3 regions of the Paenibacillus sp. J22P218 genome follow, and region 2 is predicted to be linked to each of the others. Evidence: predicted binding sites of a transcription regulator. Region 2 holds the regulator's gene; each other region holds the start of a gene.

Region 1 (10,058 bases), on a different contig from region 2:
TGACGGTGCCTCGTGCCCGTCATTGACGTGAGCGTTATTTTTTCGCCGAACCGAAGGGTAGTTACCTTAGGTATAGTAGGTATATCCGATATAATATAGTGATCTTTATTTCACTACTTTCGTCGCGATACAAACTTCTCTAGAATAGAGAGGCAGGCTTAAGAAGCCTTCTTAATGTTTGTACACTATTCTTTAGGAGCTGATTAGAGATGCAATTTCGTCAGTTGGGAAACAGCGGATTGAAGGTTAGTGAAATTAGTCTTGGAAGCTGGTTGACATACGGAGGATACGTAGAACGCGAAAATGCGATGAAAGCGATACAAACGGCCTATGGTCTGGGCATTAATTTTTTTGATACTGCAAACGTATACGAAAGAGGGGCGGCGGAGAAGCTGATGGGCGAGGCGCTGCGTGCCTTTCCTCGTGAATCCTATGTGCTTGCGACCAAGGTGTTCGGTCAGATGGGCGACGGCCCCAATGACCGCGGCTTGTCCCGCAAACATATTAAGGAGCAATGCGATGCCAGCCTGAAGAGGCTAGGAGCGGACTATGTGGATCTGTATTACTGCCACCGCCATGATCCGAGCACGCCGCTCTATGAGACGCTCCGGGCGCTCGACGATCTGGTTCGTCAAGGCAAGGTGCTGTATGTAGGCGTCAGCGAGTGGACGACTGCCCAAATGGTGGAGGCTCATGCGATTGCGGACCGTTATTTGTTGGATCGAATCGTCGTCAACCAACCGATCTACAACATGTTCAATAGGTATATTGAGAAGGAAGTTATTCCTTACGGCGAACGAGGCGGCATCGGACAAGTCGTATTCTCGCCGCTCGCTCAAGGGTTGTTGACCGGCAAGTACAGCTCGGTGAACGAGCTGCCCGCAGATAGCCGTGCCGCGAAGCTCGATGGCATGCGCAAAAATGTAACCGAAGAGAAGATCAACAAAGTAATCGAGCTGGGCAAAGTAGCTTCCGAGCTTGAGCTTACAGTTGGCCAATTGGCGCTTGCATGGATTTTGCGGCAGCCGAATGTGTCGAGCGCGCTGGTTGGCGCCAGCCGTCCCGAGCAGGTTGAAGAGAACGCGAAAGCGGCCGGTATCGTGCTAAGCGCCGACGTGCTCGAGCGAATCGAACAAATTATAGCCGTGTAGAAGGGAGTAAGCGTTGTGCCTAAAGTAGTAGTAACAGGCGGAAGCGGGATGCTGGGCAGATGGGTGGTCAAGCATTTTGTAGAACAGGGGTATGAGGTCGTCAATGCGGATGTCAAACATCCGGCGGAGCCGCTCAGCCGAACCGTCATCGTCGATCTGAACCAACTTGGCGAAGTTTACGGAGCATTGGCCGGGGCGGATGCCGTCGTGCATTTGGCGGCTATACCCGTCGCTTACTCGCATCCTAACGAGGTAACGTTCCACAATAATGTGATGTCCACATATAACGTGCTTGAGGCTGCGGCGGGATTGGGGATACGCAAGGCCGTCATTGCATCGAGCGAATCGTCCTATGGAATCGTCTTTGCCCTTGAGCGGTTTGGGCCGCTATATGTCCCCGTCGATGAGGAGCATCCTCAGCTTCCGCAGGACAGTTACGGGTTATCCAAGATCGTGAATGAGCAAACGGCCGACATGATCCATCGCAGAACGGGCATGCAGGTGGTTTCTTTCCGGCTGGGCAACGTAATAGCGCCAGAGGCATATGAGCGGTTCCCGTCCTTTATCCATGATCCCGAGCAGCGCGAGCGTATCTTGTGGAGCTATATCGATACACGGGATGCGGCGGAAGCTTGCAGGCTGGCGGTGGAAGCCGAAGGACTTGGAAGCGTGGCGCTCAATGTGGCGGCGGATGATTCCAGCATGGCGGTTGCGAGCCGCGACCTGATGGCTGCGCGATTCCCGGAGGTCAAGGACTTCCGCAAACCGCTGGACGGTCATGAGTCGCTGCTGAGCAACGAGAAAGCCAAGCGGCTGCTGAACTGGCAGCCGAAGCATGCTTGGCGCAATTATGTTTAGAGCTGAGCTTATCGTTTAATAAGAAAGGAGCAGTCGCCTAAGGCAGACTGCTCCTTTCTTATTGTTTAGGAAATTATGGAACTCTAAGACTTGTGGATAACTTGTGGTGCGATTTGGTGCTTAAATTAATGGAAAGGGGGGTGAGCTCCTACACGGCATAAGGAGGTACGCTCCAAAAGACAGCTAATCCGCTATAGTGTCATTCTAGGCAACTAATTAGTCTTGTACCAAGCGAGCTGCCTGTATAGTTCGATATCAGGCAACTAAACGGGCTAGTTTGGTGAGTGGGTGGTGAATCGGCCGAATTAGTTCGATGAAAAGCAACTATCGAGCTCGCAACCGTGCGGCAACTAAGATTAGTTCGACGAAATGCACCTAATAAGCTCTGTAACCGTCGGCTAGTACGATAATCCATTTGACTACACAAAATCCAATCAAACTCCGATATCTCCTCGTTCCTAGCTCTTTGACTGTATGAAATCCATGCAAAAGGCTGCTGCACCTCGACGAGAACCGAATGAATCGACAGTCTGCAAACCCATAGCATAACTCGCGTTAAACCCTGCATACCTCCAACGGACAGTTCTCGCATTTGCATATTTGTCGCAAATAAGCAACATCTTTGACGAATATCGTTCCATGCTCGATGCTGATCACATCCTCCTTGCGCATATCGTTCAGAAGCCTATTCACGCTTTCGCGCGTGGCTCCAATCATTTCGGCCATTTCCGAATTGTTCATTTTTTTATCGATGCGGATCATGTTCCCTTGCTGGACACCATAAGAATTGCAGAGCCTGATTAACAGCGAACATAAGGCACCGGTCTTCCCGTAGAGCATCAGATCGCGAAACTTGGATTGCGTCATACGATGCATCACGCCCATCCATTTCATGAAGGCGATAGCAAGATCCCTATGCTGCCATAGCAGCAGCTCGAGATCCTTCTGCTCAATAATGCCAAACTCGGCATCTTCGATGACTTCCGCATTAAAGGTTTGAGTATTCGTTTGAAAAGGATCCATCTGACCAAACAGGTCGCCCGCGTGGTGGAGATACAAGGTCATTTTGTTGCCGCTATCCGTCGTTTTGGTAAGCTTTACGCGTCCTTTTTTTACATAATAAAGATGGTCCGCCGCATCCCCCTCCCAGAACAAGTACGATCCCGACATTACAGTTTTGTTGTTCATAATGCTGCTCAGTTTGCTGAAGCTGTCAGGCGAGAAGAAAGCGTCAATCCCGTTGCTCCGATTCTCCGGTTCATTCCCTTTCGATGTCTCTTTTTGCGTATATGCGTTAATGGCCATTCCAGCCATCCCCTCTCCGATTGTTTCTACCCTAATTTTACCTTTTGCGATGTGAGGTGAGCATCGGGGGATCTCCCTATCTTTGAGGGGGAAAATCCCTGATTTATTTGTGATCAACGTCACAGCGTGCAGAGTACAGGGAGTGTTTTAATAGATGCAGAAGCTCGGCATAAGAAATCGGCGGAAAGGATGTGGGTGTGTATGGAGCAACTTCCATTACGGCGCATCGAACAGCTGGCGCTTAAGAAATACAAACTGTTCCATTCAAGCAAACTGCGCTATCTTCTGCGATCCATGCTCGCCAGTATGTTTATCGGGTTTGGCGTAATCGTGGCCTTCAAGACAGGCAGCTTCTTTTATACGGAACATTCTCCGCTTACGTACCCGATGGCAGCGATGACCTTCGGAGCCGCGATCATACTGATTTCCTATGGCGGGGGCGATCTGTTTACCGGCAATACGTTTTACTATACCTACGCGGCGCTTCGCCGTCAGATGAGCTGGGCCCATGTGGGGAAACTGCTGACGGCTAGCTATATCGGGAACGTTCTCGGAGCTTGCGCGTTTGCGCTGCTTATATGGGGAACGGGACTGTTTCAATCCGCTGAGGTCAACGGCTTTCTGCTAAGCGTGGTGGAAAAGAAACTGCATGCGCCGACGATGGAGCTTTTTTTCCGCGGCTTATTGTGTAACTGGCTCGTCTGTCTGGCGTTCTTCATCCCGATGTCGTTAAGAGGAGACGGTCCCAAGTTGTTCGCTATGATGCTGTTCGTCTTCTGTTTCTTCATTTCCGGATACGAGCACAGCATTGCCAATTTATGCACGTTTGCTATCGCGCTTGTTCTCAACTATCCGGATACCATCACGTTTGGCGGCATGATCCATAATCTCGTTCCGGTTACGCTTGGCAATTTGTTCGGCGGCTCGGTGTTAATGGGCGCGATGTACTATTTTGTGAATAAACCAACCGAAGAGGAGCAATCAAAATGAAAAAATCCAAAGTTGTTGTCATTGGCGTAGGTGCTGTCGGTTCCACAACCGCGTACACACTGTTGCTGAGAAGCCGGATGGACGAACTCGTGCTTATCGATGCGAACGTGAACAAAGCAGTCGGAGACGCGCTGGATATGAACCACGGGATGCCGTTTCTCGGCCAAGCGAAAGTATGGGCGGGAAGCTATGAAGACTGTAAGGACGCGGATATCGTCATTATTACCGCTGGAGCGGCGCAAAGGCCTGGAGAGACGCGGACGGATCTGTTGAAACGCAACGCGGCGATCTACGAAAGCATTATAACGGAGGTTTTAAAATATAACTCGGACGGCATTTTGCTGATCGCAACGAATCCGGTCGATATTATGAGCTACTTTACGTGGCAAAAGTCGGGATGGCCGATCAACCGGGTTATCGGCTCGGGAACGCTGCTCGACAGCGCGCGTTTCCGATATTTGATCGGGCAGCAGCTGCACATCGACCCGCGAAGCGTACACGCGCACATTATCGGCGAACACGGCGATACCGAGCTGCCGGTATGGAGCCTCGCTAATGTGGCAGGAACGAATTTCTCGCTTACCGACGCTGCGAAGTCCGAGATTTTCGCGAATACGAGGGATGCGGCTTATCAGATTATCGAGGCCAAAGGGGCTACCTATTACGCGATCGCGCTTGCGCTGGACCGTATCGTAACCGCCATTCTTCGAGATGAATCCGCCGTTCTTAATGTATCTACGCTGCTCGACAACTACCACGGCGTGTCTGATGTGTTCATGGGCGTGCCTTGCATCGTAGACCGGCAAGGGGTTCGAGAGGTGTTGGATATCCGAATCAGCGAGGAAGAGAAGGCGCTTCTCCACCGGTCCGCCAATCACTTGAAAGAGCTCATTGAAACCGTCAAATAAACGAGAATAATCGAATAGCCCCTTATCTCGCGTTTCGGATAAGGGGCTATTTCTTAATCAAATCATGTTACAATTCGTATGAAGGGTGAATAACGATGAGAAATTTTGAAGCTGACACAATAAGCCGTGCCGTTCATTATATACGAGTTACTTCATTAAGCGACTTTACGGCTTTGGCTCTCCCGATCGACGATGGCAGCAAGTACCGCTGGCGATATGCAAGCGGCAATATGAATCATCGTTATGAGCATATGATCGTTAAGCGAGGCAAGGGCCTGCCAGGCATGGCCCTTCTATTGGGACGAAGCTTGATTAAGGATATTGCATCGAAAGAAGCAAACAAACCTCGCTTCGAATGTTCATTAATGCTGGCCGAGGGCCTTCACACGGCGGCAGCTATTCCGATTCCTGATGGATTCGGCTCTGCCGGCGTTCTAATGGTTGGCGTACGTCATCCTCATAGCTATACGGATACTAATCTTATCTATCTGGAGCAGTGTGCTATCGAGCTTTCGAATCTAGTAGAGATCTCCAGATACAAAACATAATCGGAGGGGAACTATGATTAAGCTTTGCATTGTCGACGACCATGCGATGGTACGATCCGGGCTTAAAATGCTGTTGAACGAAAAAGAACGTATAACGGTTATCGGTGAGGCATCGGAAGGTGACGAAGCGATTAAGCTTGCCTTGCTGTTGAAGCCTGATGTTGTGTTAATGGATCTCAGCATGCCCCATGGCAAGGACGGCTTAACCGCGACCAAGGAACTTAAGCAGCTGCTTCCTGCTGTAGCGGTTCTCATCCTTACGATGCACGACGATGACGAGTACTTGTTCCAAGGCATTCATGCCGGCGCCTCTGGATACATATTGAAGAGTGCTCCCCATGAAGAGCTGCTAACCGCGATTCGAACGGTAGCCGAGGGAAATGCCTATCTGTATCCCACAGCGACTAAGCGATTAATGAGCGAATATTTGGAGCGTTCCGCAGCTGGCGACAACGGAAGAGCGTTGGATATGCTGTCAGAACGAGAGAAGGAAGTTGTATCTTTGGTTGCCAAAGGCTACAGCAACAAAGAAGTCGCCGAGCAACTCGTCATCAGCATAAAAACGGTCGAATCCCACAAAGCGAATGTGATGGATAAGCTTGGATTAAAGACGAGACCTGATTTGGTCAGGTATGCGATGAAAAAGGGGCTGTTGAACTTTGAATAATCCGGGCTGGGAAGAGAAACGTCCAGAAGTCATCGGACAGCGCGTCGTCTCTTTGATTTCCAAGCTGGATGAGCATATGGAGGATCCGGCCGTTAGAATGGAGCTGAAGCATGCGCTTCTCCACCTCGCAGATATCAAGCTCGCGTTAAATGAATCTTCCATCGTAGCCGTCACCGACCATAAGGGCATCATCCAATACGTAAACGATAAATTTTGCGCAATCTCGAAGTATGAACGCGAGGAACTGATGGGCAAGGATCATCGGATCATTAATTCGGGTTATCATAGCAAAAATTTCATGAACGAGCTATGGAAATCGATTGCATCCGGAAGCGTCTGGCGAGGCGACATTAAGAACCGGGCCAAAGACGGCAGCTATTATTGGGTAAACACGACGATCGTTCCTTTCCTTAACGCGAAAGGGAAGCCGTATCAATATTTGGCCATTCGCAACGAGGTGACCGAGCTGAAGCGCGTGCAGGAGGAGCTTCAGCAAATGATGAAGCAGGTAATGATCATTCAGGAAGAGGAACGCAGACGATTATCCCGCGAGCTGCATGACGGTATTGGGCAGAGCTTGTTCTCCCTTCTCATTGGCATGGATAAGCTGATTCAAGACGGTTCGCTAGACGACGCGGAGCGTCTTCGTACAAGCGTATCCCATCTGATGGAGGACGTCCGCAGTCTTGCTTGGGAATTGCGTCCTTCCGTTCTAGACGATCTTGGCGTAGTGCCGGCTATTCGTACTTATACGGACAATTTCACGAATCATTACGGCATCGGAGTCAAGCTTGATATCCATTTGCGCGGACGACTGGGACCTCAGGAAGAAACAACGATTTATCGGATCATACAAGAAGCGCTTACGAATATCGGCAAGTATGCCGATGTTGATGAATGCTTCATTACGTTATCGGATTTGCCCGACCGGATCGAAGTGAACGTCGTGGATGAGGGCAAAGGCTTTCAACGCGATAGCAGCACCAAAGGAGTGGGGCTGTTCAGTATGGAGGAGCGGGCTCGCGCGATAGACGGGCATTTAGTCGTTCAATCACAACCCGGGCAAGGAACGAAAATCCTATTGATCATACCCAAAAAATCTTGAATAGAGAAAGCCCAGATCATCCGCATAGGATGATCTGGGTCTTTTTTAGAGCTAGATGATTAATTCATGTCCGTTGGGCGGTTTTGCGGATTGCGCTTGAACAGGTTGTTGAACACTTTATTCAGCAGCGGAAGAACGTAGCGGTCTAATCCGTAACGACCGCCGTTGGTGCCTGCTACGACGACCAGCATGCCTAGCAGCATCAGCCAAGGGTTCGTGCTTACGGTTCCGGCGAACACGAACATGAAGTTCATCAGTAAGCCGAAGAACGCGGCGGCGGCTGTCAGAGCACCAAGTATAAGACCGAGGCCGACTAGAAATTCGCCGAGAGGGATCATTACGTTAATGAGCTTGACGTTCGGCAGCGCGAAGTTCTCTAGGAAGGCGTTAAAGGTCGGATATACCGCTTCGCCGGTTGCCTTATCCATTACCGGAGTTTCGATCGCCTTATTAAGGAATCCCGCTGCATCGAATCCGTCCGTCAGTTTATGCCATCCTGCGGTAAGCCATTGGTAGCCAAGCACGATTCTTATTACGGTTATGATGGCAGCGGCCCAATTATTTTCTCTCCAAAGTTTCATCATCATGATAGAACACTCCTGTCTTTGTATTTAATAGGGTTATCGAACGAATAATTGTGATGCGGATGCTCTGGAGTATTTCGTTTCCATCGCTCTCACCTTCTTCTGTGATTTGATAGTTCAAGCATAAACCGTTTTGAAAGGGATGTATGTGATCTATTTCACAATCTCATTATTTATCAAGCCCAAAAGTTTGCTATGCCGGTTTCTCCTTCGACTGGGCGTCGGTGACGAACGAGCTTGCGCAGCTCGGTGCAAGAGGAATATCTGATACAAATAGGTTTCTATTCGCAGTGAGGACCGTAAAGACCTTAACTGCGGTTTCCCCCTCCGATTCCCGTCTTAACGGACTCATCGGACTCTAACAGAAGCTATCGGCACAAGTTTGTTGAAAAAGGGAGCCCATAAAGTCACCTTGGTCCGTAACCACGCAATAAGATTGAAATATGTCCTAATACTGTCGCCTGGGTCCTTAACAGACGAAGGAATGAAATGAGTTTGGCCCTATTGAGGTTGACTGAAGCCATGGTACTAAAGTAAATTGAACGAAATCGATATGAAAGAAGAGCGGAGAATGATGATGAGTAACTATGTAATTGGAATCGACCTTGGCGGAACGAATATCAAGTCTGCGATTTTCGACTCGGAGTTTCAAACCGTACATGAAAGAAGCGACCTTACGGAAGCAGCCAAAGGTCCTGACCATGTGTTGAACAGAATGAAAGAAATCATTCAACAGATGCTCACGGACGAAGGAATCGATCATGCATCCATAAAGTGCATGGGTATGGGGATTCCCGGGTTACTTAACCCAGACGAAGGTCTCTCTATATTTTCGCCAAACTTTCCGGGGTGGGAGAACATCCATGTCGTCGATTTTATGAAGCGATATTTTGATTTTCCTGTATTCATCGACAACGATGTGCGGGTCAATCTGTATGGCGAGTGGCTGTTTGGTGCGGGTGTCGGTTACAAAAACATAGTATTGATCACATTAGGCACCGGGTTAGGATCGGGTATTGTTAATGATGGGAAAGTGGTCTACGGTACTACCTCCAGTGCTGGGGAAATCGGGCATATGAACATGTACCGGGAAGGCCGTCCTTGTCGTTGCGGAAGCTCTGGCTGCTTGGGCAGATACGTGTCCGCTATCGGAATGGTCAGAACTTTCACGGAGAAGCTGGAGGAAGGCCGAACGAGCATCCTGACGGAATGGACGGAAAATGATCCGGCCGCCATTACGGCCCGTATGATATCGGACGCTTACGACCAAGGAGATTCACTGGCAATAGAGGTCATGCATGAGACGGGGGGGATTCTGGGTTTTGGCCTCGGAAATGTCATCAACCTGCTGAACCCTGAGCTGATTATAGTTGGTGGTGGAATGTCGGCTGCTGGCGATCGCTTGCTCAATTCAGTTCGCGATACCGTTGCGAAGCATGCCTTGAAGCTTTCTTCGAGCGCATGCAAGATCGAACAAGCGAAGCTGGGCGGACAAGCCGGCGTGATCGGTGCGGCTGCCTACGCGAACAGCAAGCTGTCATAACGTGCAACGCTCCATATCCTTTAGTCGAGCTTCGTGACCGGCTCCGAGACTTCTCTGCGCAGCAGCGCTATCTCGTGCTTGTACGGGGCGTCTTTATATTTGATCTTGCCGATCGAAGGCGTCTCTAATAGCTTTGGCAAGAGCTTCATCTGCGGGTGGTGAACAATATAGTCGAGCGCTTTAAGGCCAATGTGGCCGTGACCGATATTTTCATGGCGGTCTTTGCCTGAGCCCCGTTCGTTCTTGGAGTCATTGACATGAATCACTTTGAGCTTATCGAGCCCGATGATTCGGTCGAATTCATTCAGAACGCCGTCGAAGTCGTGAACGATATCGTAGCCGGCATCATGGATATGGCATGTATCGAGACAGACGGACAGCCGCTCATTGTGGCGGACG
Region 2 (10,058 bases):
CAACAAAAATAGAAGGCGGACATGGAGCCCGCCTTCAAATTGTAAGATTTGTTCTGTTATCATGCAACATATTTCGTCAAGCTGCAACTAACAATTTACGGAATTCATCGCCGCTAAGCATTTCCTCTTTCAGCAGCGTCTGTAGCGAGCTGGTGAACACGCCGCGTCTCTGTTCAAGCATCGTTTTTGTCTCCGCCATCAGCTCATCCAATATCGTACGATTAATTCTTGCCCAAGCCTCGGGGGTCATCATCGAGGAATCTACGATCCCTTCCTCGGTCAGACCCGATTCCACTAACGTTTTCACGATATTCATCGCCTGCTCGAAGTCGCCTCGCGAGCCGGTGCTGCGCTCGCCATAGAACATTTCCTCGGCAGCCGCGCCGCCAAGCGCAATCATGATTTGACTGTTCAAGAACTGCGTTGTATACAAGTACCGATCCTGCTGCGGATTATGCCGCACATAACCAAGTGCTTGTCCGCGCGGCGACAGTGCGACCTGCGATACGCTGCCGGGGCGAGTAAGCTCTGCCATAATCGCATGTCCAAGCTCATGAAGCGCCACGCGCTCTCGCTCTTCTTTTGTCGCCTCACGGTCGGTCTTCTCGCCCATCATCACTTTATCAATCGCCATGGATAGATGACGCTCGATGATCGTTGCGCTTGATTCACGCATCGCATAGATAGCTGCTTCGTTCATCACACTTTCGATCTGCGCCCCGGAGAAGCCGAACGACTCGGCTGCGACCTTATCCAAATCTACGGAATCATCCATAGGTTTATTATTTGCGTGGATATTTAGAATATGCAGTCTGCCCTTCTTGTCGGGAAGCTCAACGCCGATATGACGGTCGAAACGCCCTGGGCGAAGCAAGGCCGAGTCAAGCATCTCCTTGCGGTTCGTTGCCGCAATTAACAAGATGCGCGGCGATTCGTTCGGATGGATACCATCCATCTCAGTCAGCAGCTGATTGAGCGTCTGATCATATTCACGATGTTGGCCGCCGTCACGCTTGCCGCCAATAACCTCGATTTCATCAATAAAAATAACCGCGCTTTTTTTGCCTGCTTTCTTTGCTTTCGTCCGTGCCTCGGAGAACAAATCGCGAATACGGCCAGCACCGACACCGACATACATTTCTACGAATTCACTGCCGGAAGCAGCCAAATAAATCGAATCCGTGTAGTGGGCAGCCGCTCTTGCGAGCAACGTCTTGCCTGTCCCCGGCGGACCTGCCAATAAAATGCCTTTCATCGGACGTATGCCGAGCTTCGCAATCTGTTCCTGCTTAACTAGAAAATCAAGGGATTCGATAAGCTCCTGCTTCGCTCGATCTTGACCGCCAATCTGCTCGAACATAAGCGGTGCCGATTTAGTGCCGGCACTGCGCTTCCGGCTTGATGCTGCGGTCATCCGTCCTTTACCTCTTGCCAGATATACAAGCGCAAATCCTAATACACCAAGCATCACGATCGGAACGACGTTCAAGCCAATATAAATAAAGAAAGCAATGAGTACCGGTACAACGCCGATTGCAATTTCCATCCCGTATTGACGTATATTACGCATTTTCCCACACTCCCATCTGTGCAGGCGTTCTTGGCAATACGATAAACTTAACCGCGTCGTCCGTTTTCAACGTAATGTAAATGTTATTGTCGTCCATCTCGGTTTCAGCATGAATCGCAGGGTTATCGCGTCCTGCTTCTTCAAGCGCCTTAGGAATATTCGAGTAAGCTTTATTTTCCATCGCTTCCGCTACTTCGAACAGCGCTTGATACCAATAGTCATCCAGCACCTTATTCGATTCGTTAAGAACATCCAGCTTGAATTCACGGCTGCCTATGGCGCCTTTACCATTATGATTAATCGATTGATAGATCTCGCGCAGATTCGCATCTTGCGATAACGTGACATCAATCGTTACTTGATCCTTGCTCATCTTCGGCTTTGCCGAACTCACAATTCCCGGCACGTCTGCAATCGCATCCTCAAGAGGCGCGGCAACAGCGACTTGATTATATAACGTCCATCCGCCGAACAATACAGCAACGGATATAGCGGCTGTAACAACGACCGGTACGATGCTTATTTTTTTCATCTCTTTATCGCCTCCGATTTAATTGATAGATCATCCGTATATCAATCACGCTATACGAAATTATATCATATCTATCAGCAGATCGGTCGGTGTAAAAACAGGAAACGGAGCCTATTGAGGCTCCGTCTTCGCTGGCAGCTTATATTCGTTCAAAAAATCGCCGCTCGTAAATGAATAAAAATCGTAGTAGTAATGGGTCTCGTCTGCCTTAAGCGTATAAAAGATTTCCCATACCGGTTTGTCGCCAAGCAGCCCAGGCTGCATTCGCTTTACAACAGCTTCAGGCTTCGCGAGGTCGAACTTGGCCCGAATGGCCTTCTTCGCCTCTGCTTCGGATGCTTTCACGACAATCGGTTCTGGTTCTTGCGTCGATGTTTCTTCGTCAGTTTCTTCGTCTACAGGTCTCGGCAGCCATACGTAGATCTGTTCGCCATCCGCATTTTTACCGGAAACAAACCAACTTACTTGATCCCAAATATGCTTGCTTATTTGATCGACTTCCGTCAAGTCAGCCGCTTCTATCGCTTCGGCTTTCGCCTCCCTCTCATCCGACCAGCGAGGAGACTTGATATCCTTATAATAAATCGCAGTCGTCGTGATGATGATGAGCAGAACGGCGACGATGACAAAGATCCATCGCTGCGTAGTCATAATCGGCTGGCGTTTCTTCGTATCCGCACGCATTAGGCTTGCAGCAAACGCTCGAAGCTCGCTTGCGCTTCGAAGCGGATTTGTTCTTCATCCAGCAATGTACATTCACCATTTTGAACAACTTGACGTCCATCTACCCACACATGCTGCACATCGCGCCCCGAGCCGGAATAAACCAAATGCGATACGATATCTGTCAGCGGGTAGAACTGAGGCTGATCCAAATTAATCGCAATAAAGTCGGCTTTCATGCCTACACGCAAGACGCCAATCTGATCTTGCTGCCAGATCGAGCGGGCGCCATATACGGTTCCCATACGAAGCGCTTCAACCGCAGGGATTGCCGTCGGATCGCCAGACACTCCCTTGTGCAGAAGTGCGGCAAGTTTAATCTCTTGGAACAAGTCCAGGTTATTGTTGCTCGCTACGCTATCCGTCCCAAGCGATACGGTAACGCCAGCTTTAAGAAGATCAGTCACGCGGGCAACGCCGCTCGCCAGCTTCAAGTTGCTGACCGGGTTGTGGGATACCGCAACGCCGCGCGCGGCTAGCAGCTCGATCTCGGCATCGTTAAGATGTACGGCATGGGCTACAAGCGATGGACGGGAGAAAAAGCCGTGCTTGTCCAAATGCTCAACAGGACGTAAGGCGTAATCGCGAACGTTTTGCTCTACCTCGGCAATTGTCTCGGACATATGAGTATGAAGAGGCAGGTTATAGTCATGCGCCGCTTGAACGAATCGCTCTATATAATCAGGCGGACATGTATAGGGTGCATGAGGCGATATCATCGTCGTAATTCTACCGTCGGCTTTGCCATTCCAATCACGGGCAAAGGCTATCGCTTCTGCCAGCTTCGCGTCTTGCACTTCCTTCTCGCACAAGCCGATAACGCCGCGCGTCAAGCAGCCCCGAATACCAGATTGCTCAACCATCATAGCGACCTGATCCATCCGATCATACATATCGACGAATGCCGTCGTACCTGTCTTAAGCATCTCGACGATAGCGAGTGCGCTGCCCGCCTTCGTATCTTGATCGACATACTTCGCTTCCATCGGCCACATCTTCTCTTGCAGCCATACTTGCAAATTTTGATCGTCCGAATATCCGCGCAACAGCGTCATTGCCGCATGTCCGTGGGTGTTAATCAGTCCCGGCATAAAAGCCAGCTTGCTGCCGTCAATCTTGCGCGCATCGGCCGCAACGTCGACAGGCGCAACAGGCGCAGCTTCTCCTAAGTATGTAATACGGTCATTCGTTACGACCATATGTCCTTTAAACGTCATGCGGCTCTCATCCATCGTGATGAATAAGCCGTTCTCAATCCATAGTTGACTCATTAGCTGATTCTCCTTCTCCTGCTAAATAATAGGCCAAGCTAAGCAAATCACGCGTGAAATCGGCGTTGTGAATCCGAATATGCTCGGGAACGCGCAGAATGGCGGGCGCGAAGTTCAATATGCCTTCGATTCCGGCTTCCACGAATTGATTCGCGACGTTCTGCGCTTCGTGGGCAGGCACGGTAATGATACCGATTCGAATACTTTGCTGGACGATAATTCGCGGCAGTTCTTCCATCGGCAGTACCTGCAGGTTGTTAATGCTAATGCCGATTTTGCTCGGATGAGCGTCGAACACGGCCGTGATTTTCATATTGTCTTTGGAATACTTATTGTAATTGCATAAAGCATGTCCTAGATTACCGGCACCGGCGAGCGCTACGTTAATCGGTTGATCGACCTTCAGTATTTGTCTGATCTTCTCGATGAGATACAAAACGTCATAGCCGATCCCTTTGCGGCCGAACTCTCCGAAATAAGCGAGATCCTTGCGAATCTGAGCAGGATTAAGGTCGAGCTTAACGCCCAATTCCTGAGATGAAACGGTTTGAACTTCACGAGTATGCAGCTCGTTCAATACTTGAAGATAGATAGGCAGCCGTCTAACGACAGCTTCTGATATTTTCGTCTGCTTCAACCTTTCTCCTCCTCTGATATCGCTGGTTTTTGCTCATTCGAATCCTTCTTATCTGTTGCACTTACGCTGCTGCTTAGCCACTCTCGCATGCGCAGCACCATTTGCTCCGTATGCATCGTCTCGATCTTCGGTCCCGGTAAGGAATACAGGAAATGCTTGCCGTAATACGCATCGATGATCCGCGTATCGTAGATGATGACAATGCCTTTGTCTTGCGATGTTCGCACGAGCCGTCCGAATCCTTGCTTGAATCGGATGACGGCTTGCGGTATGGACAGCTTCATGAACGGATTTTGCTTCTGCCTGAGCAGCAGTTCTGACTTAGCCTCCGCAAGCGGATGGTTAGGCGGCTGGAACGGCAAGCGTACAATGGCGAGACAGATGAGCGCTTCCCCGGGAATGTCTACCCCTTCCCAGAAGCTGCTCGTCCCGAGCAGAACCGATTCGGGCTGCTGCCGGAAACGTCTCGTCAGCTTCGTCCGGTTGCCGCTGTCGATGCCTTGGCCGAGCACTTGTATGCCGGACTCAGACAAACGTTCCTTAAGCGGCTCATACACTTGCTTCAGCATCTTGTACGATGTGAATAATACAAGCATTCTTCCCTTCGTTTCCTTCGCCGATGCCGCCAATGATTCCGTCAACATATCTAAGTAGGCTTGATCCACATAGGAACCTTTCAATACCGGGAAGTTGCGCGGGATGACGACTAGCGCCTGCTCCCGATAATTGAACGGCGACGGCAATTGCACGGTCTTAAGCCGGCCTTGCTCCTCGTACCCTGTAAGTCCTAGCTGTTCGGCCGCGTATTGGAACGACTTCTGCACGGATAAGGTAGCCGAAGTCATGACAATGCTTTCTTTGACATCGAAGAAATATTTCTGAAGCTGCTCGCTCACATCTACCGGTGCTGCATACAAATGAACCGAACGATAACGATAGGCGCTGCTCGCCTCAATCCAGAATACGGACGCTACCTGCTCCAGCTTGATGAAAATATGCAATTCATCCTTTACGCGGGTCAAATCCCTTAAAGCACCGTTAAGATCCGTGATGGCAGCTTGAATCGTTGAATCATCCACACGATCTTTAATATCAATAACCATTTTGTCCAACGTTCGAATAATCCGATTAAGCTCCGTATGCACATTACCTTCAGTCGTAACGGCGTCGTCCCAACCGGCTGGCAGCTCGCCGATCTTCAAGCGGCAAACCGCTTGCCCGGCTTCGCCTGAAGCAAGCTCATTCGATACCGAGGTAAAGCTATAGAACATTTCGAACAGTTTATCCCAATGTTCTTTAATATCATTAAATATAGGGATGACCGTATCGATTGTCTCCAGCCAAGCTGATTGATGCGCATCATCCTCGTATTGCAGCTTAATTCTAAGAGCTGGAAGCAAGCCAGACCTGGCATCCTTATAGAGACGCTGTACGGCCTGATTAAAAGAGAAATAGCTGACCTGCATGCCAAGATGCTTGCCTGCGACCTCTTCCACATGATGCGCTTCATCTATAATAAGATGGCTGTATGTTGGAAGCAAACGATGATCCGCCTGGATATCGGTGAATAACATCGAATGATTAGTCACACATACATCTGCGATGTTCGATTCCTGCTTGGCGCGGTGATAATAACAACGTTTGAACCACGGACATGCCCGGTTAAGGCAGGAATCGGCATCGCTGGCTACGGTTGACCAGAAGTCAGCGCCTTTGTTGCCGAAATTCAGCTCCTCTTGATCGCCGGTCTCCGTTTCACCAAGCCAAACGACCATTTGTGCAGCTGTAATGACATCATCTATTGGCGATACAAGATCTTTCGTATTCACTTTGCCTTCGAATTTGCGCAAACATAAGTAATTGCCTCTCCCCTTGAAGATCGAAGCCTTGAAAGGAAATGGCAGCACGTCCTCCAGCAGCGGGATATCCCGTTGCCGAAGCTGCTCTTGCAAGTTAATCGTATGTGTGCTGACAACAATCTTTTTATTGTTGCGAATGCCGTAATACAAGGCCGGGATCAGATACCCTAACGACTTGCCTGTTCCCGTTCCCGCTTCAATAAGCAAATGCTGGTCGCTGTTTAAGGCATTGTACACTTCATGGAACATTTCCGTTTGCGCTTCGCGCTCCTCGTAATTTTCGAAGCGAGCTTCGAAACGCGCCTTCACATCCGCCAAATATTGTTCGAAAGACAATTCGCCGAGCGAGATATTGTCGCTCTCGGCTCGCGGCGGCTGTTCTTCTGTCCATTCTCTAACCTTAAGCGCAAATTGATTAAAGTAATCGTATTCTGCAGGCTCGAACACATTTCGAACTTCCATACGCTGCAGCGTCTCTGCTATAAACCAGCTTAAATCGCTTCCATCGTTAATTAGCGCAGATAGCCGCTGCAACGTAAGCAGCGGCAATTGGCGAAGCTTTTGAACAATTTCGATAAATAAGTTCGCAGTAGCGAGAGCATCGCTGTCCGCACGATGGTGGCTTTCATGCTCGATGCCGAACATTTCCGTTACAGCGCCAAGCTGATAAGTCGTAATGGAAGGATATAATATGCGAAGCAGTTCAATTGTATCGAGCCTGCGTCCGGCAAAGCCATGATAACCGCAACGATCAAGCGCTTGATTCAGAAAGCCTGCATCGAAACCAACATTATGCGCGACGAGCACAGCATCATCAAGCAAGGGTATGAGCTGTACGAGCACCTCCTGCAATTCCGGCGCATCTTCAACTACGGCATCGTCTATGCCGGTTAGTTGAGTAATAAAAGCCGGTATCGGTACAGTAGGCCGTACGAAAGTGCTGAACGTTTGTAATACTTCAAGCTCTTCCGAAACAAGGACCAGTCCGATTTGCAAAATATCGTCGGACTGGCTATGCCCGGTCGTCTCTAAATCCAGTACTGCAAATTTCATTCGTTCCCCGATCCTCTCACAAACAGCACAGCTCCGTGCTTCCAAAATATAACGATAATTGCAAAGGCGTTTGCTGACATGACTTCAAGTTGTTCAGCGGGTCGGTAAAGCTGGGATAAACTTGATGAGCCTTCATGAACAGCTTCTCCGCATGGGCAAGGTTCATATGAACCGCTTGAATGCATCCTAGCGCATTATAGCCTAAAGCAAGCCATTTAGGGAAGTCCGTTAAAGCAATCAATAATTGAAAATGCCGTTGGGCTTCGTTCCAGTTCTGCATATGCATATGGGTCATGGCCAGAAACAGACGAGCAAGGTTGCATTCCGGCGATTGCCCTACAGCGACTTGAAACTGCGCCGCGGCTTCAGGGAACATCAATAATTTATAATAACCTTGTCCCTTGGAAATAATAGGCGCAGCATCTTCTGGAATTTCTAGATCCGCTTTGTTGCAGACGGACGAAGCAGATGCTGTGTATACGGGAGATGCAGCTGGTTCCTGCTCAAGAGCTTTCACAGCTTCGCTGCCACCTGACTCTGTCATTGCGGGGGCGGACTTGCTTACAAGCTCGCCGTAGCTGTCCTTGAAATCAGACAGCTTTTCTTCAAATTCAAGCCATTGCTCGATGAACGAATCGCTCACCTTCTTAAGCTCGTTCATTTGCTGGTCGAACTGTCTTTTTTGCTGCTCGCATGCATCAGGATATTGCAGAATCATTTGGTCAAGCAGCTCATTCATTTCAGTAAACATATGCTGGAACATACCGCATCCCGCCTTCGCCAAAGAATTAAGGAGTGTGTTATGCTCATTTTTTGTTTTTACGACGCTTTTCATTCAGCATCCCAGCCGTTACATAAGCAAGGAATTAACTAAAGAACAAACGGACGCTTCACTGCAAATGTTACAAAATCGTTGAATGAAGCTCTTCCGTCAGGGAACGGAGCGGCTTGTTATCGGCATCTAATATCGTTACGATCGGCTTGTGCGCTTTCGCTTCTTCATTGCTCATGGATGCATAAGAAATTATTATGACTTGATCTCCGGGCTGTACTTGCCTTGCAGCTGCTCCATTTAAGCAAATGACGCCTGATCCGCGCTCGCCGACAATGACGTACGTTTCGAAGCGTGCCCCGTTATTGTTATTTACGATCTGCACTTTCTCATTTTCCCATATATCGGCTGCATCCATCAAATCCTCATCAATGGTGATGCTACCTACATAATTGAGGTTCGCTTCCGTAACCGTGGCCCGGTGAAGCTTTGATTTCATCATTGTTCTGAACATAGTCCTGTACCTCCGTTCTTTCCAATAAACAGTTATCAATTAATCTTGTCGTTCCGAATTTAACCGCCATCGCAAGCAGCAAAGGCTGCTTGACCTCAGACAACGATCCCGTTTGCGACAGTGTGTCAAGTCTTGGATAATGAAGCAGCTCCACGTAATCAATGACGGCTTCGCTTGATTTGATAATATGAAGCTTCACTTTAGCCAAGAGACGTTCAGCGTTCATGTCAGGCTCCAGGTACCATTCGCTAGCCAGTGCGAGTGCTTGCGACAGCACAACCGCTTGGCTGCGCTGCTCCGCGCTTAAATAAACGTTGCGCGAGCTTAATGCAAGTCCGTCTGGCTCACGCACAATGGGACAAGGGACAATTTCTACCGGTATGTCAAGGTCATTCACGATTTGTTCAATCACGGCTACTTGCTGCGCATCCTTCATGCCGAAGTAAGCGCGATCCGGCTGAACAAGATGGAACAGCTTGCTGACAACTAGTCCTACTCCGTCAAAATGTCCGGGACGCGATGCCCCGCATAGGCGATCCGTAACCTGGTCAACGATCAAACGAGTCAGCGGCTTCTCCGGATACATCTCGGCAACTGATGGCATAAATACAACATCTACGCCAACCGCTTCAGCCAATGCTAAGTCTCTTGCTTCATCCTTCGGATATCGGTCCAAATCTTCATTCGGACCGAATTGAAGCGGATTTACGAATATACTCAGTACCGTAATATCGTTATTTTCCTTCGATTGCCGCATCAGGCTTGCATGTCCTTCATGCAAATAACCCATGGTCGGCACGAAGCCGATGGTTGCACCTTCTTTTCGGAAGGTGGCTAATTGCTGCTTAAGGTCTGCTTTCGTTCGGCTAATGATCATGACAATCGCACCTCCGCAGCCGACTTCTCTGACTTCTCTGTCGGTTCATCACCAGAACCGTTGCCTCCGTATAGAGGCTGAACAGCCGACGTATGGCCCAGGAAAGCATGCTCCTCCGCTGGGAAGGCAGCTCCTTTAACATCTTGAACATAGGACTGAATGGCATCTCTAATCGTAGTGCCGATGTCGGCATACGTTTTAACGAATTTTTTGGGTGTATAAGGCGATGCGTATTGCAGCAGATCATGGT
Region 3 (10,058 bases), on a different contig from region 2:
GCTTGAGCTGGCTGAGCTAGTTGCCAATCGCAAGCAACTGGCGACGGTGAATCTGATTCCGTATAATCCGGTTGATGAGCATAGTCAGTATCAGCGGAGCGAGCAGGAATCCATCCGAATCTTCTATGATACGCTGAAGAAGCAGGGTATCAACTGCAGCGTTCGTCTAGAGCATGGCGCGGATATCGATGCAGCCTGCGGCCAACTGAGAAGCAAGCAACTGCGCAGCAACGATAATGAGGCGGTTTTAGCCTAATACTCGACAAGCGAGAGCGTATCCGAAAGGTCGGGTACGCTTCTTTCTATCATTACCAAGAATGAAAATTTCTGTTTTGGACCAATATCGGTTAAACTATATAAATATTACTAGTGGGAGTTGTCCAAATGTCGAATGACGAAATTATATTGACCCAAGAAGGGCTTGAGAAAATAGAAGCTGAATTGGATGAATTGAAATACGTGAAGCGCAAGGAGTTGGCTGCCCGTATTAAGCTGGCAATCAGCTACGGCGATCTGAAGGAGAACAGCGAATACCATTCGGCCAAGGAAGATCAGGCGTTCATGGAGACGCGTATTACGATCCTGACGAAAATGCTGAAGAAGGTACGCGTTGTAGACGCTGCCACCCTCGATACGTCGAAGGTGAATATCGGCCTTACTGCTGTACTTAACGATATTGAGTTCGCTGAACGGATCGAATACAAAATCGTCGGCAGCGAGGAAGCGGACGTCGAAGATAACAAAATTTCGTACGAAAGCCCGCTTGGCAAGGAGCTTATTGGCAAGAAAGTCGGAGATATCATTGAGGTAACAGCGCCGATGGGCATCATTAAATACGAGCTGCTCGAAATACGAGCAGATTGATCGATTGACAGCTTAATTTAACAGCAGCCGCCTATGAGCCGTGCACTCGTCCGCCTGGACGAATGTCACGGTTTGTTTGCGTTCGAAAACTAGGCCTTTAGTTCGATTTGGTAAAGTTAGGTACAAAGTCTCGCTTATGGCGTCTGTAATTATTTTATAATAGATCCAATATAGTTCGACAGATAATGACAAATTTAATAGATAAATTAGACAAGGTGATGATGAGAGAATGATTTCACCCTTCTTCAAAAAAAAGGATGCAAAAGATCAACAACAGGAGCTTGGATCTGAACCATTGGTCCCAAAGTCTGCGCCTGACAGCGGCTTAGCCGATTCCGAGCTGGCCTCGGCAGCAGAGGAGTCGTTATCGTCCATGCCATTCGCGGCCAGCAAGTCTAATCTAGACAAAAAGTCGCTCGATCTCGTATTTGCCGTTGAGCAGATGATTCAAGCTCGCCAGCATGCGGAAATCAATATTTACGAGCTGCAGGATCGGTTGACGCACTCGAACGGCAATATTGAACGATTAACCCGCGATCTGAAGAACTTGAACAAAGTGATTGAAGAGCGCGAGAAGAGCATTCTGGATCTGGAGCAGAAGCTGATTGAGAAGAATTTGAAGGTCGATCAAGTCATCGAGGATTATCGTGAGCTCCAATCCACCTTGTCGACAGAAATCGATGACCTTAAGAGTGTCATTGACCTCGAACAGCAGAAGTATACGAGTCTTGCACAGACCCATAACGAGGCTAATGCCGAGAAAATGAAAAAAATCAATGAGATGGAAGAGCGGATCGGCAGACTGGAAGTAGAGAACGCGCATGTGAAACAGAAGTATGATACGGTACGCCAAGAGAAGGCTTACTTGTCCAACATGATTAGCGACTTTACGAGCCGGATGTCTGTACCTCTAAGCCACAACAAAAACGATCGCAACGACTAATAGAATAACGTATCGCATTCCTACATAAATGATCGGTTATGAGAGTCGGGAGCAGCTATGGAAACTAAAACAGTCCAAATGATTGAGCTATCGTCCATTGAGCAGACACGGACCGGCTTTCAGATGGAGGTCATCATCACTCGCAATCAGGAGCCGGCTCGGTACGTCATCGCCATCGATGAATTTACCTACAATGAAATAATCGCACTCCATCCTCTTGCTGCGAACAGAGTGAGGATGTCTTTATATGCCAAGTGGGATCCGTTCCGCAATCGGCATTATAGCTCGCTGATCAAGATGGATGAACGTTTCGGGGAAACGCTGTATTTCGCTTGCTCGGAGTCCTATGCCGTACAGTTGGAACAAATGCGGCTGAGTGATTCGGTTCCGGAGAAGGCTGCTTCTGCAGCAACAGAAATACAGCCGCCTCAACCAAAGCCTCGCAAGCGCAAATGGGCGCCGTTCGTTGGCAAGGCAGCGCTGCGTCTCGCCATGGTGGTTTGCTTATTTTTCTTGTTCGCTTCTCGTACGGAGAATGGTTTGTTCTCTAATCATGCTGATGCACTAAGCCCGGACAGCGGCGATACGGTAAGCGCCAATGCGGCACAATCGTTCCCGTTTGTCGATGAGCTCTTAATAAGAACTACACCGAGGCCGGTTCTTCCGACAGTGAAACCTGTAGCCCAAGAAACGCCGCCTGCAGAAACGGTAGAGCCAAAGACGGAAACTGCTGCCCTCGGCTACGAAGTGTTGGAAGCTGACGCTGAGGAGTATACCTATTCCGTTCCGAAAGGGTACGTTGCCTTGACGTTCGACGATGGTCCTTCCGAGTATACGGAGCAGATTGTCGATATATTGAAGGAGCATGACATCGCGGCTACGTTCTTGTTCGTAGGTGTTAATGTGAAGCATGATCCCGAAGCTGCGGCGTATGCCGTTGATAATGGTATGGCTGTAGGCAATCACTCTTGGGCGCATAACGACTTCACGGCGAGTACCGCTGAAGAGAACGCCGATAGCATTGCAAGAGTGAACGAGCTGATTGAATCGAAGGCGGAGGGCGAGAACACAGTCGTTAACCTGTTCCGTCCGCCATACGGTGCGATTAATGATGAAGTAGAGGCGGTTGCGAAGCAGGAGCAGATGAAGGTGCTTATGTGGAATCGCGATCCTGTCGATTGGAAGGCGAAGACGGAGAAACAAATATTAAGCTACTTCAAGCAAAAATCGCCGTCAGGCGGCATCTACGTCATGCACGAGAAGAAACTAACGGTCGAAGCGCTTCCTGAAATCATACAATATCTAAAGAGCAAGCAATTGAAATTCGCTATATTCAAATAAAAAAGAAGGTCGTGGGCTTCCTATGAAGCCCTCGACCTTCTTCTATTTCCTAGCTTAATATGCCAGTGCGAATAGACCGTGGATATGCGACAGGTAGCGGATGTTGCTCGCTTCCTTCATCAGCGATGCAGGCAAGCCTTTCAGCTGCGTTGCGTTGCCGCCGATTGTGCCCACGCCGTCTTTGCGGCCCAAGCTGCCAAGCGTTCCGGAGAATACAGGCTCGAACTTGCTCATAGCGCCGCCTTTGAACAGAACGCCAAGGTTATGGCCGACTGTTTCACCCATTTGCCAAGCAAGCTGAGCGGTTGGCGGGTATGGACGCTCGCTGCCCTCTGGGAATACAACCGCGCAGTCGCCTGCGAGGAATACGTCCGAGTGGGAAGTCGATTGAAGCGTTGGCGTAACCGTCGAACGGCCGCGATCCTCTGCAAGGCCGCTGCTGCCGACAACAGGGTTGCCTTTAACGCCGCCAGTCCAGATGATTGTATTCGATTCGATCGTATTGCCGTCCTTCAGGGATACAGCCGTTTTCGTTGCTTCCGTGATCGCTACGCCAGTGATGAACGTAACGCCGCGTTTCTCAAGGCTGGATACCGCGCGCTCGATCAACACTTTAGGGAAGATTGGCAATACGGCAGGGCCGGCTTCTACGCAGTACAACGAAATATCGTTGAAGTCGATGCCTTTGCTTTTGCAAACTTCAGGCAGCTTGTCAGCAAATTCGCCAACGAGCTCAACGCCAGTCAGACCGCCGCCGCCAACTACGATTGTAGCGTCAGCTTTGTTGCCGGATGCTTTGTAAGCGTCCAGACGAGCTTCAACATGCTTGCGGATACGGTTAGCATCAGCAACCGACTTCAGCACCATGCTGTTCTCTTCCAGTCCAGGAATTCCGAAGTAGTTCGTTTCGCTTCCGAGTGCAACAACAAGCGCATCGTAACCGATTACTTTGCCGCTTTCGAACTCAACGATTTTGTCGTCGGGTCTGATTTGCTTAACGGTGTCAACAACGATGTCAACGTTTTTGTCGCCAAGCAGCTTGTTAAGAGGGAGAGATACAGCATTCTCCTCAATAGTGCCGCCGGCAAGACGGTGAAGCTCCGTAATGATCTGATGAGTCGGGAAACGGTTGACAACGGTAATCGTTGCTTCCGATGCAGTCAGATGTTGGCGTGCTGTTAGAGCGGAAAGAAGACCACCGTAACCGCCGCCCAAAATAAGAATATGTTTAGACATGTCCATCCTCCATTCTTTGCTTATTTGTAATTAGTTTTTGCGCTCTGCCAATACGTTCAAGAAAGCTTGAGCGAAGCGAAGCGTTTTTTGAACTTCTGGATCTTTCAGCATTTTGAGCATAGCGAATAGACCGACTGTCGAAGAAGTGTCGACTTGCGAGCGCTCGCCAGCTTCGATAGCGGCTTGAGCGATGCCTTTGGCTTTCTCTTGTACCGGTTTCACGAATTCGCCGATACCTTGAGCGAAATCGTTGATCAATACTTTGTCAGTCGCGATGCCTTTAGCGAAGTCATAGGCAGTGGTCATTGCAGTGACCATTTCAGCTAGCTTAGGCAGGTTATCCACCAATACAGTCAGAGAGTTCTGTACCTCTGGCTGCATAAGCTGATCGAGCACGTCTAACGATTTTTTTTCTTCCGCGAGGCTTGCAGAAACCTCTTGTTGAGCAGATGGTTGTGACATTGGGGAACGTCCTCCTTTACATAGGAATGTAGGTGAGTCATGGGCTCGATGATGTCAAACGCCTCAGGTAAGGTGAGTAAGGCATGAGATTGTAACATTTTTCACATAGTAAAAGAGAAAAACTCCTTACAGGTGTGTTACAAAGTAAGTCTTACTTTGCCGACGACAAGCATCAGCGAATTTGACGAAGATCGGGCATTAACTCTTTACTTCTATTCTACATCCTTTATAGGAAAAATAAAAAGCAAATTTATTGAAAGTCGAAAAAAATGTCGAAATCGTAAATAAAAACAGCAAAAAGGTGGAAAAACGATCAAAAGTTTGGAGTCGCATGGAAAAGATCGATTGGGTCACACTAATCTCAGGCGTGTCGTACAATTACTTGGAGGAGATGTGTGCATGTTAAGAAAATCAGTTGTGATGACCCTATTATGTGCAGCGCTTATATTCGGAGCCGGTATACCGAGCATGAAAGCTCAAGCCGCGGAGAACAATCCAACTAAATGTCTGAGTCTGTCTGCTGCTACGCTGAAGCAGGAACTGAGAAAGCTGTGGATTGATCATGTTGTATGGACACGGTTGTATCTCGTTAGCACACTAGCTGGAGTTGGAGACCAGGAGCAAGTGCTGGCAAGATTGCTTCGGAATCAGAAGGATATCGGCGACGCTTTCAAGCCTTATTATGGCGAAGCTGCCGGTACGAAGTTAACGGAGCTGCTCACCGAGCATATCGTATTGGCAGGCAAGCTGCTGGATGCGCTGAAGAGCGGCAAGTCGGAGGAGGCGGCAGCGTACAACAAGCAGTGGTATAAGAATGCGGATGATATCGCGAAGTTTCTAAGCGCCGCCAATCCGAATTGGTCGTACAAGGAACTAAAAGACGATTTGGAAACCCATCTGAAGCTGATCACCGAAGATGTGTCGGCAAGAATGAACAAGGATTGGAATGCAAGCGTAGCAGCTTTCGATAATGGCGAGAATCATATGGCGATGTTCGGCGATAAGCTGGCGGCGGGAGTCGTGAAGCAATTCCCGGCGAAGTTCAAATAACGCGTAGTTGACGCTGCCCGGAACAATCGAGTATCCTCTGCTTACAAACTATAGCGCTGCCGTGAGGCAGCCGAAGAAGTTAGAGGAGCGTCATAAAGTTATGCAGCCTTTCACGCAACGGGTGATATCGATTATTCAACAAATTCCGGAAGGGCGCGTCATGACGTATGGTCAGGTAGCCGAGCTGGCGGGCAGCAGCCGGGGCGCGCGTCAAGTCGTTCGTATTCTTCATTCGATGAGCCGTGCGCATAACCTGCCATGGCATCGGGTCGTTAACGCCAAGGGCGAAGTGGCGATTCCGGATGACGAAGGACGTTTCCTGCAAATGATGAATTTACAGGAAGAGGGCGTTGAGGTGAGTGATATAGGCAGGATCGACCTCGCTCGTTACCGCCATTCGCCGCTTGCTTGAGAGGAAGAAGAACGATTCTAGCTAAGAGAAGGGCTGACTGCCGAAGGATTCGGACGGTCAGCCCTTTTTGTTTTGCAGGAGGCGCCAATCAGGGTTGACATCAGCTTTTGCATTGTATACAATTTAATTATACAAAATCGAGAAAATCGAAGGAGCGGATAAACATGTCTATCTATAATATCGATGTAAAGACGATCAAAGGGGAGGAGCAAACGCTCACGCCTTATAAAGGTCAAGTGCTGCTGATCGTGAACACGGCAACGAAGTGCGGTTTTGCTCCGCAATTCAAAGGGCTTCAGAAGCTCCATGACGATCACAAGGGGGAAGGCTTCGCCGTCCTTGGCTTCCCATGCTCGCAATTCAATAATCAAGAGCTGGCTAACGACGATGAGATCGCGCAGTCTTGCGAGATTAACTTCGGCGTGTCGTTCCCGCTGTACGCGAAGATCGATGTCAATGGCAGCAATGCGCATCCGCTGTTCCAGCATCTGACGAACGAGGCGCGCGGCGTGCTCGGATCGAAGCTGATCAAGTGGAATTTCACGAAGTTCCTCGTTGACCGTGACGGCAATGTCGTCAAGCGGTTCAGCCCGACCGATGACCCGGCTAAGATCGAGAGCCATATCCAGAAGCTGCTCGGCACGGCAACAAAAGTATAATCCGGATTTATTATGATGTTTTTCTCATAAAGTACCGATTTGAATCCTCGGTTTCGAACCTTTATGATGGTATAGACCATCTGGAAGGGAGAATTCATTATGACTAACGAAATGAAGCAAATTGACGTACGCAATTTTACCGTATCAACAGAAATTTTCTTTAAGCCGAACCTCGATATTTACTCGCAAATGATATATATCGTCTTAAGCTCCCGGACATCGGAGGCGTCTACATTGACGTTGTCCGAAGTATCCAGGAAAGGGCGTATGACGGTTAAGCAAGCGATTAAAGCGATGCAGTCGCTTGTCGATCAGCAGTTGATTCCACACAAGCTATTCCGTAAAATGATCGGCGAGTTCCAGGATGACCGTCTATCCTGGGCGGCCAAGGGCTTGCTCACTTACTGCAAGCAGCAACCGGATATTTCAATGCAGGAACTGCTTGCGCTATCCGACCAATCCGGCGAGGACGAGAACAGCATCCGCAAGGCGCTGCTCGAGCTGGAGCTGAACGGCTACTTAGAGGAATTTCCGGAGCTTAGAAAAATAGCAACATAAATAAACGTGCAAGTCGAAGGCATCCGTATGTAACGGGTGCTTTTTTGCATGTTAAGTGATTTACGGTTGGACCAATTATGCTATAATACGGCATTATTGCTCGGACAGATTGGAATACTATCATCAGAGCGGGGTGCTGTGCCATGAGAGAGGTTCTCCGGTTGATCGTCATGCGGGTGATGAACCTTAAATTTTTCACGAAAATTTTCATCTCGATTTCTATCGTTTCGGTAATCGGCGTATTCAGCATCGTCTATATTTATCAGCAATATTTTCAGAAAATCGTAACGGAAAACGAGATGGAGCGCGTGCAGCGTTCGATCAATCAGGCCGGCCTCAACCTGGACAACCAGTTGAACCGGGTCGTGCAGAACGTATACTACTTCTTTTATTATTCCGACAATGGCACGGAGCTAATAGGAGCAACGGATCGGAACAAGGTCGAGAATGCGCTGGAAGCGTTCCGGACGCAATATTCGAGCGAGCTGGAATCGGTGCTGCTCATGATCAAGGACAATCGGACCGGCGGCGAGGAAACGATGATTTACGATGAGAACCTGGATCGCGTACGCGACATCGATTATAAGGGGCAGGCATGGTACCGCCATTTCTTGAACAAGGATACGGAGCTGTGGTCAAGACCGACGAAGGAGCATCTGTTTTATCAGGACCGCTCCTATAAGACGATTTATTTGACGCTGGCCAGATACGACGACAACGGCAGGGACGGCATGCTGGTCGTGCGCCTGAACGGCAAGCTGTTCAGCGATGCCTTCCGCTTGCTGGCCGCCTCCGACCTGCTTATCGAACTCAAGGATGCGCAAGGGCATATCGTCTACTCTTCGTTTCCTGAAGACGCCGGTTCGAACAAGGCGGTGTATTTGAAAATGGACTCGAAGCTCAGCTATAGCGGCTTCGAGGTGCAGGCGTATATCAACCAGCAGGCGATTACGGGCAAAGTGCGGAAGATCCAGAACGTGCAGCCGTTTGTTATCGTCGTTATTTTGCTCATTACGCTGGTCATTTCGATCGTGCTCTCGCTTACGCTCGTTCAACCGATCAGGAAGCTGCTGCAGCTCATGAAGAAAGTGGAAATCGGCGATCTGGACGTGCGCTTCGCGACCAAATATACCGACGAGATCGGGCTGCTCGGCCGGAATTTCAATAAGATGTTAGCCAACCTATCGGAGATGATCGACAAGATGTACGTCGTCGAGATGGAGAAAATAAACGCGGAAATGAAGCAAAAGGACGCCACGCTGCTCGCGATGCAAAATCAGATCAACCCGCACTTTCTGTACAATACGCTTGAGGTTATTAATTGCCAGGCCATCATTAACGAGGTTCCCGCGATTAGCCGCATGAGCAAAGCGATGGCCGATTTCTTCCGCTATACGATCGACAATCCGAAGGCCGAGGTAGAACTGCGCGTGGAGATCGATCATGTGAAGACGTATTTGGAAATCCAGCATGAGCGGTATCCCGATATCGAGATCGATCTGGACGAGCTGGAGCCGTTCAACCGTTATCCGATCGTGAAGCTGACGCTGCAGCCCATCGTGGAGAACGCGTTCCATTACGCCTTCATCGGAGAAAGGGACTACTACTTGAAAATCTATGCCGAGGATATTCCGCAGAGCGACGCTTATGCGCTCTACATCGAGGATAACGGGCAAGGCATGGATGAAAACGCGATGGCGGCGTTAAATCTGCTGTTCGAGCAGAAGGAGACGGACGTGCCTGAAAATGATGCCAGCCGCAAACGAGGCATCGGCCTGTTGAACGTCCACAATCGGATTCGCCTGCGGTACGGGGAGCCGTTCGGATTGTCGATCGAGGAGTCGATGACGGGCGGCGTGACGGTTCGCATAGTGCTGCCGAAGGAGGGGAAAAGCTATGAGAGTGCTGATCGTTGACGACGAGGTCGTCATACGGAAAGGGATCGTGAAGCTGCTGGAGAACTTCGGCAGAACGATTACCGAAACGGACGAAGCAAGGAATGGCGAAGAGGCGCTTCAGCGGTTAATCGATAAGCGTCCCGATATGATCATAACGGACATTCAGATGCCGGTGATGAACGGATTGGAGCTCATCGCCCGCGTGCGGGAATCGAACCCGGAGCTCGAAATTATCGTCCTTAGCGGCTACGCCGAGTTCGAGTACGTGCAGCAGGCGCTGCGGTATCAGGTAACCGATTATTTGCTCAAGCCGGTAACGCAGGAGAGGCTCGACGAGGTCATCTCCAAAGTGCTGCTTAAGGATCCGTCCAAATGGACGGCGCGGATGAACGCGGAAAGCATACGCTTCATGAAGGAAACGGCAGCTGCCCTGATCAAGAATGTATTGGCCGAACATAAGGCGGAAGCGGATCGCCTCATCGACGATTGGAGCGCCTACTGCAAGTCGCAAGGCTACACGCTGCTCGAATTGAAGCGGATCATGGGGCATTTTCAGCTATTCTTCCGCTCGGAGCTGCTGCTCACGCTGAAGCAGGATGCAGGCGGGCAAATGATGGCGACGCCGCAGCCGGCCT

The links. Region 2 encodes Rex, which represses fermentation and respiration genes when NADH is low (regulators of the CRP and FNR family bind a similar motif). Its sites were predicted from a motif close to TTGTGAAATATTTCACAA; they were not measured.
Region 1: a site for Rex is predicted at 3,422-3,439, ahead of AC0YN0_RS21375 (formate/nitrite transporter family protein). Genes of this name have one in related genera too.
Region 3: a site for Rex is predicted at 4,936-4,953, ahead of AC0YN0_RS19970 (DUF1641 domain-containing protein). Genes of this name have one in related genera too.

What each region holds. Positions count from the first base shown of each region.
Region 1 covers NZ_JBWDNL010000005.1:17,586-27,643, reverse strand. Annotated here, with positions in the region: gene AC0YN0_RS21390 (aldo/keto reductase family protein) at 210-1,151, shown strand; gene AC0YN0_RS21385 (NAD-dependent epimerase/dehydratase family protein) at 1,167-2,009, shown strand; gene AC0YN0_RS21380 (Crp/Fnr family transcriptional regulator) at 2,565-3,314, opposite strand; gene AC0YN0_RS21375 (formate/nitrite transporter family protein) at 3,516-4,304, shown strand; gene AC0YN0_RS21370 (L-lactate dehydrogenase) at 4,301-5,212, shown strand; gene AC0YN0_RS21365 (GAF domain-containing protein) at 5,308-5,760, shown strand; gene AC0YN0_RS21360 (response regulator transcription factor) at 5,774-6,427, shown strand; gene AC0YN0_RS21355 (PAS domain-containing sensor histidine kinase) at 6,420-7,532, shown strand; gene AC0YN0_RS21350 (DoxX family protein) at 7,592-8,116, opposite strand; gene AC0YN0_RS21345 (ROK family protein) at 8,694-9,659, shown strand; gene AC0YN0_RS21340 (deoxyribonuclease IV) at 9,680-10,058, opposite strand, start outside.
Region 2 covers NZ_JBWDNL010000002.1:879,853-889,910, reverse strand. Annotated here, with positions in the region: gene AC0YN0_RS13005 (AAA family ATPase) at 77-1,561, opposite strand; gene AC0YN0_RS13000 (hypothetical protein) at 1,563-2,102, opposite strand; gene AC0YN0_RS12995 (cell wall elongation regulator TseB-like domain-containing protein) at 2,214-2,786, opposite strand; gene AC0YN0_RS12990 (amidohydrolase) at 2,786-4,096, opposite strand; gene AC0YN0_RS12985 (redox-sensing transcriptional repressor Rex) at 4,077-4,733, opposite strand; gene dinG (ATP-dependent DNA helicase DinG) at 4,730-7,657, opposite strand; gene AC0YN0_RS12975 (hypothetical protein) at 7,662-8,408, opposite strand; gene panD (aspartate 1-decarboxylase) at 8,548-8,931, opposite strand; gene panC (pantoate--beta-alanine ligase) at 8,858-9,808, opposite strand; gene panB (3-methyl-2-oxobutanoate hydroxymethyltransferase) at 9,805-10,058, opposite strand, start outside.
Region 3 covers NZ_JBWDNL010000004.1:410,734-420,791, reverse strand. Annotated here, with positions in the region: gene rlmN (dual-specificity RNA methyltransferase RlmN) at 1-256, shown strand, start outside; gene greA (transcription elongation factor GreA) at 385-864, shown strand; gene AC0YN0_RS19985 (hypothetical protein) at 1,160-1,807, shown strand; gene AC0YN0_RS19980 (polysaccharide deacetylase family protein) at 1,865-3,148, shown strand; gene AC0YN0_RS19975 (NAD(P)/FAD-dependent oxidoreductase) at 3,203-4,384, opposite strand; gene AC0YN0_RS19970 (DUF1641 domain-containing protein) at 4,415-4,846, opposite strand; gene AC0YN0_RS19965 (glycosyltransferase) at 5,246-5,896, shown strand; gene AC0YN0_RS19960 (MGMT family protein) at 5,997-6,308, shown strand; gene AC0YN0_RS19955 (glutathione peroxidase) at 6,473-6,967, shown strand; gene AC0YN0_RS19950 (hypothetical protein) at 7,067-7,525, shown strand; gene AC0YN0_RS19945 (sensor histidine kinase) at 7,669-9,441, shown strand; gene AC0YN0_RS19940 (response regulator transcription factor) at 9,422-10,058, shown strand, end outside.